Regions from separate parts of the Microbacterium sp. CFBP 8794 genome, predicted to be linked through region 2. Evidence: predicted binding sites of a transcription regulator. Region 2 holds the regulator's gene; the other holds the start of a gene.
What was found. Region 2 encodes HrcA, which represses chaperone genes, less so after heat shock. Its sites were predicted from a motif close to TTNGCACTCGNNNNNNNCGAGTGCNAA; they were not measured.
Positions count from the first base shown of each region.

Region 1: the regulator HrcA is predicted to act here: its motif matches at 1,974-2,000, upstream of groL (chaperonin GroEL).

Region 1 covers NZ_JACYTT010000004.1:217,553-220,959, reverse strand. The annotation lists gene IFU19_RS11905 (DUF2332 domain-containing protein) at 1-635, shown strand, start outside; gene IFU19_RS11900 (DUF3263 domain-containing protein) at 645-899, shown strand; gene IFU19_RS11895 (LytR C-terminal domain-containing protein) at 935-1,537, shown strand; gene IFU19_RS11890 (cold-shock protein) at 1,669-1,869, shown strand; gene groL (chaperonin GroEL) at 2,038-3,407, shown strand, end outside.
Region 2 covers NZ_JACYTT010000002.1:362,409-365,815, forward strand. The annotation lists gene dnaJ (molecular chaperone DnaJ) at 1-1,018, opposite strand, end outside; gene hrcA (heat-inducible transcriptional repressor HrcA) at 1,068-2,108, opposite strand; gene hemW (radical SAM family heme chaperone HemW) at 2,249-3,407, opposite strand, start outside.

The DNA of each region.
Region 1 (3,407 bases), on a different contig from region 2:
TGCTCGAGGTGGGGGCGAGCGCGGGCCTGTGCCTGTACCCCGATCGGTACTCCTATCGCTACCGCCGCGGCGAGGAGGTCATCGCGCTCGACCCCGCCGACGGCCGCAGCCCGGTCGTGCTGGAGTGCGAGCTCGAGGGGCACCCCGACCTGCGGATGCCGGACGTCGTGTGGCGGGCCGGCATCGATCTGAACCCCCTCGACGCCCGAGCCGCCGACGATCGTGCGTGGCTCACGGGCCTGGTGTGGCCGGGCGAAGAGGGGAGGCGTGAGCGCATCGCCGGTGCACTCGACATCGCGGCGGCCGACCCGCCCCTTCTCGTCGCGGGCGAGGGGGCGGCGGCCCTTCCCGCCCTCGCGGCGCAGGCTCCCCGCGGAGTGACGCTGGTGGTCACGACGCCCGGCGTGCTCGCCCACATCCCGCGCGCCGGGCGCGCCCCCGTCATCGCGGCCGCGCGGGCCGCGGGGCGGTGGATCACGCTCGATGCCGCGGCACTGCACGACGGCTGGACGCACCCCCCTCGCATCCGACGGGGCGGGTTCGCGCTCGCGCTCGACGGCGACGTGCGCGCCGAGGTCGATCCGCTCGGGGCGTGGGTGGCGTGGCATCCGGAATCGACGGGCGGTGCGCAGTAGCGTCGAAGCGTGCCCCTGTCGGACCGTGATCGCGCCTTCCTCGCCTTCGAGGGTGAGTGGCGACGCCATGGGGGTGCGAAAGAGGAGGCGATCCGCGCCGAGTTCGCGCTGACGCCGGCCCGGTACTACCAGCTGCTCGGTCGCCTCATCGACACCCCCGAAGCCCTCGCGTCCGACCCCATGCTGGTGCGTCGCCTGCGCCGACGCCGCGATGACGCGGCCGCGCAGCAGCGCGCACGCCTCGGCCGCACCGCCACCCGGTGACGGGTGCGCGCGGGTCGGACCGGTAGCATCGTCCAATGGCCAGATCGACCTTCCCGCGGGATCGCTTCGACGACCTGCCGGCCGATGCGGGTCGCGTCGGCGCCCACCGCGCCGAGAATCCCCGGCTGCGCGGGTGGATCATCTTCCTGTGGGCGGCCATCGCCACCCTCGTCCTGATCATCGCCGGCATCTTCGGCTCGCTGGTGGTGTCGGGCCGCATCTCGTTCGGCTCCGGGCCCGCGCCGGTGCCCACCGTCTCGGCGGAACCCACGACGCCAGCCGTCGTCGACACGTCGTACTCGGTGGTCGTTCTCAACGGCACGGCCGACGAGGGACTCGCCGCCGCCGTGCGCGACCAGATCGTGGCGGCCGGATGGCCGGGTGAGGGCGTCGAGACCGGCGACTCCGACAGCACCGACTTCGCCGAGACGACGATCTACTACCTCCGCGACACCGACGAGGCGGCAGCCCAGGGCCTGGCCCAGACCATCGGGGGCGCGCAGATCGCGCAGAGCGACTTCCTGCAGCCGACCGACGACCCCAGCACCCCCGACGACGAGAGCGCCGTGAAGCGGCTCGTCGTCGTCATCGGCCTCGATCGCGCCGCCGGTCAGGCGTCGCCGTCGACCGCTCCCTGACCCCTCGACGGCCGCGTGTTTCCGCGGCGTAACAAGTTCGCGGCCTGCGCGTCAACAATGGGCCGAGCGGCCGGTGCGGCGGGATCACGCGTGCTTACGATGACCTCGTCATTCAGCAACGGGAGATTCGCATGACGCAGGGCACTGTCAAATGGTTCAACGCCGAGAAGGGCTTCGGCTTCATCACCGTCGCCGACGGCCAGGACGTCTTCGTCCACTACTCGAGCATCGAGATGTCGGGTTTCCGCGTTCTCGAGGAGGGCCAGGCCGTCGAGTTCACCGTCGGCACCGGGCAGAAGGGCCCCCAGGCGGAGTCGGTGCGACTCGCCTGATCACCGTTTCCCGACGCCACGGCATCCGATCCCGGATGCCGTGGCGTCGTCGTTTCCGCGCGGGTGGGCGGCTTGCACTCCCCAGGGGCGAGTGCCAGAATGAGTTAGCACTCGCTTTCGTCGAGTGCCAAAATCAGCAGTCACCCGTCCGGGAGGGACGACACACTTATGGCAAAGATCATCGCTTTCGACGAAGAGGCCCGACGCGGTCTCGAGCGTGGCCTCAACACGCTGGCCGACGCCGTCAAGGTGACCCTGGGCCCCCGCGGTCGCAACGTCGTGCTCGAGAAGAAGTGGGGCGCCCCCACGATCACGAACGACGGCGTCTCGATCGCCAAGGAGATCGAGCTCGACGACCCGTACGAGAAGATCGGCGCCGAGCTGGTCAAGGAGGTCGCCAAGAAGACCGACGACGTCGCGGGTGACGGCACCACCACCGCCACCGTTCTCGCCCAGGCGCTCGTGCGCGAGGGCCTGCGCAACGTCGCAGCCGGCGCAGACCCCATCTCGCTCAAGAAGGGCATCGAGAAGGCCGTCAAGGCCGTCACCGACGAGCTCCTGGCCTCGGCCAAAGAGGTCGAGTCGAAGGAGCAGATCGCGGCTACCGCATCGATCTCCGCCGCCGACCCGGCCATCGGCGCACTCATCGCCGAAGCCATCGACAAGGTGGGCAAGGAAGGCGTCGTCACCGTCGAGGAGAGCAACACCTTCGGCACCGAGCTCGAGCTCACCGAGGGTATGCGCTTCGACAAGGGGTACATCAACCCCTACTTCGTCACCGACCCCGAGCGTCAGGAAGCGGTCTTCGAAGACCCGTACATCCTGATCGCCAACCAGAAGATCTCCAACATCAAGGACCTTCTGCCCATCGTCGACAAGGTGATCCAGGAGGGCAAAGAGCTCCTCATCATCGCCGAAGACGTCGAGGGCGAAGCTCTCGCGACGCTGGTGCTCAACAAGATCCGCGGCATCTTCAAGTCGGTGGCCGTCAAGGCTCCCGGTTTCGGCGACCGTCGCAAGGCTCAGCTGCAGGACATCGCGATCCTCACCGGCGGACAGGTCATCACCGAAGAGGTGGGCCTCAAGCTCGAGAACGCCACGGTCGACCTGCTCGGCCGTGCGCGCAAGGTCATCATCACCAAGGATGAGACCACGATCGTCGAGGGTGCGGGCGAGTCCGAGCTGATCGAGGGTCGCGTGACCCAGATCCGTCGCGAGATCGAGAACACCGACAGCGACTACGACCGCGAGAAGCTCCAGGAGCGCCTCGCCAAGCTCGCGGGTGGCGTCGCCGTCATCAAGGCGGGCGCGGCCACCGAGGTCGAGCTCAAGGAGCGCAAGCACCGCATCGAAGACGCCGTGCGCAACGCGAAGGCCGCCGTCGAAGAGGGTGTCGTCGCCGGTGGTGGCGTCGCGCTCATCCAGGCCGGCAAGACCGCGCTCGCAACCCTCGACCTCGTCGGTGACGAGGCCACGGGTGCGAACATCGTCCGCGTCGCCATCGAGGCCCCGCTCAAGCAGATCGCGCTCAACGCCGG
Region 2 (3,407 bases):
CCTTGTGGTCGAGGCGCGTGGGCGTCACGACGTGCACGCCGACCTTCAGGTCGCCGCGCTGGCTTCCGCGCAGCGGCGTGATGCCGCGGCCCTTGATGGTGAGCACGTCGCCCGACTGCACGCCCGGGCGCACCTCGAGCTCGACGGCTCCATCGAGGGCGTCGATCGTCGTGGTGGTGCCGAGGATGGCATCCGGCATCGACACCTCAAGGGTGGCGAGCAGGTCGTCGCCCTCGCGGCTGAAAGCCTCGTGCGCGTCGACGGTGATCTCGAGGTACAGGTCGCCGTTGGGGCCGCCGGCGGGGCCGACCTCACCCGAACCGGGAAGCTGCAGGCGCAGGCCCGACTCGACGCCGGCGGGGATGTCGACCGACACGGTACGGCGGGCGCGTACGCGCCCTTGCCCCTGGCAGGTGCCGCAGGGGTAGGGGATGGTCGTGCCGTGTCCGTGGCACACGTTGCAGGGCTGGCTGGTGACGACGTTGCCGAGCAGGCTGCGCACCGTGCGCTGCACGTGACCGGAGCCGTGGCAGATGTCGCAGGTGACTTCGCTCGTGCCGGGCTGCGTGCAGGCTCCCTGGCAGGTCTCGCACAGGACGGCGGTGTCGACGTCGAGGTCGCGGTGCGTGCCGAAGACGACGTCGCCGAGATCGAGCGTGACGCGCACGAGGGCGTCCTGCCCGCGCTCGCGACGCGAACGCGGACGCGGTCCACGCCCGCCTCCGCCGCCCTGGGCACCGCCGAAGAACGTCTCGAAGATGTCGCTGAAGCCGCCGAAGCCGGCCGCTCCCCCGCCCCCGCCGAAGGGGTTCTGGTCGCCGCCCATGTCGTAGCGGCGACGCTGCTCGGGGTCGCTGAGCACGTCGTACGCGTGCGTGACCAGCTTGAAGCGTTCGGACGCGTCGTCACCGGGGTTCACGTCGGGGTGCAACTGACGAGCGAGACGGCGGTACGCCTTCTTGATCTCGTCGGCGCTGGCGTCTCGTTCGACGCCGAGGACCTCGTAGTGGTCAGCCACAATCGCCTTCCTGTCCGCGGGTGCGGGGTCGTTCTCGGTGGGGTGCTCGTCAGCGCGCGCTGTCGTCGTCTTCGAGCATCCGGGTCAGATAGTGCGCGACGGCGCGAACCGCCGCGAGGTTGGAGGAGTAGTCCATGCGGGTGGGGCCGAGCAGGCCCACGCGGGCACCGCCCGTCGAGCCGTCGTACCGGCTGGCGAGCACCGAGGCCTCGATGAGTCCGAAGGGTTCGTTCTCGCGGCCGATGCTGGCCGACAAGCCCTTCTCGTCGGCGACCATCTCGGTCATGAGCCGCAGCAGGGTCACCTGCTCCTCGATGGCTTCGAGGAGCGGGTAGATGCTGCCGCGGAAGTCGGACTCGCGCTTGGCGAGGGTCGCCGCCCCAGCCATGACGAGGCGATCCTGACGGAACTCCTCGAGCTCCTCGCCGACGACGCGGAACACGGCGTCGGCGACGGCGTCGAGGGCGATGCCGGGGCGGGGTCCGTCGGCGACGACCGCGGAGACCTGCTGAGCGCAGTCGGCGACGGAGCGCCCGACCAGCACCGCGCCCACACGCGCGCGCAGCTGCACGATGTCGGCCTCGGCCGGCTCGGCCGGGACGAGCGCGATCCGCTGCGAGACGCGGCCGGTGTCGGTGACGAGGATGACGAGCACGCGGGGACCGCCGAGAGCCACGAGCTCCACGTGCGAGAGGTTGGCGCGCGCGAACGACGGGTACTGCACGATCGCGACCTGGCCGGTCAGCTGCGTCAGGGCACGCACCGTACGGGCGAGCAGGTCGTCGAGATCGCCCGCCTCGTCGAGGAACGAGGTGATCGCGCTGCGCTGCGCTCCCGAGAGCGGGCGCAGTTCGGCGAGGTGATCGACGAACACGCGGTAGCCCTTGTCGGTGGGCACGCGGCCCGACGAGGTGTGGGGGGCGACGATGAGGTCTTCGTCTTCGAGCAGCGCCATGTCGTTGCGGATGGTCGCCGCCGACACACCGAACGCGTGCCGGTCGACGATCGCTTTGCTGCCGACGGGTTCACGCGTGTCGACGTAGTCCTGCACGATCGCGCGGAGCACTTGGAGGCCGCGTTCCGACACCATGCGCTGCTCCTCCCCGTCTGGCACTCGACTTGACTGAGTGCCAATTCTACGCCGATCGACGGCCTGCCCCGTCGGGGGCTCGCGGATGCCAGATCCTCCGCGCGTGCGTGCGGTCCCGCCGCGGGATGCGACGGCGCGGATCAGACCGTGAGGGCTCGCACCACGGCGTCCGCCAGCAGGCGTCCGCGGCGGGTCAGGACGATGCGGCCCCGGATGGCATCCGCCCCCTCGATGAGCCCGTCGGCGATGAGCGACGCCACGGCCTTGCGGCCCTCGCCGTGCAGCTCGCCGACGGCGAGACCCTCACGGATGCGGCTACGCAGCAGCACCGACTCGAGTCGTCGGGCGGTCTCGTCGGGGCGCTCGCGCGCGGCGGCCGGCGACTCGTTCGCCGCGAGGCGCTGGGCATAGGCGGCCGGGTGCTTGACGTTCCACCAGCGCAGCCCCGCGACGTGGCTGTGGGCGCCCGGTCCGAACCCCCACCAGTCCGTGCCGCGCCAATAGGCGAGGTTGTGCCGCGAACGGTGGGCGACGCCGCGCGACCAGTTCGACACCTCGTACCAGTCGTACCCGGCGTCGGCGAGCATCTCGTCGGCCAGCTCGTACATGTCGGCCTGCAGGTCGTCGGACGGCTCCGCGACCGCGCCCGAGCGGATCTGGCGGGCGAGCTTCGTGCCGTCTTCGACGATGAGCGCGTAGGCCGAGATGTGATCGGGAGCGAGCGAGACGGCGGCCTCGAGAGACGCCCGCCAGTCGTCGAGCGACTCCCCCGGTGCGCCGTAGATGAGGTCGAGCGACACGTCGAGCCCGGCGCGGCGGGCCGCGGCGACGGCGGTCGAGACGTTCGCGGGGTCGTGGGTGCGGTCGAGGGCGGCGAGCACGTGCGGGCGGGCCGACTGCATGCCGATCGACACGCGCGTGACGCCCGCCGCGGCCAGTGTCTCGACCACGGCGTCGTCGACGGTGTCGGGATTGGCCTCGACGGTGACCTCGGCCCCCTCGGCGATGCCGAACTCCGCGCGCACGGCGTCGAGCATGCGGGCCAGATCGCCGGGAGGCAGAAGCGTCGGCGTACCCCCGCCGAAGAAGACCGTGGATGCCGTGCGGCGGCCACCCGTGGCATCCATCACCCCGCCCGCCAGGCGCACCTCGGCGGCGAGCGTGTCGGCGAAGTCGTCTTGCCGCGCGCCGCGCAGTTCGCTGGCCGTGTAGGTGTTGAAGTCGCAGTAGCCGCAGCGCACGCGGCAGAACGGCACGTGCAGGTAGACCCCGAAGTCGACCGACGGGTCGATGGTCAGG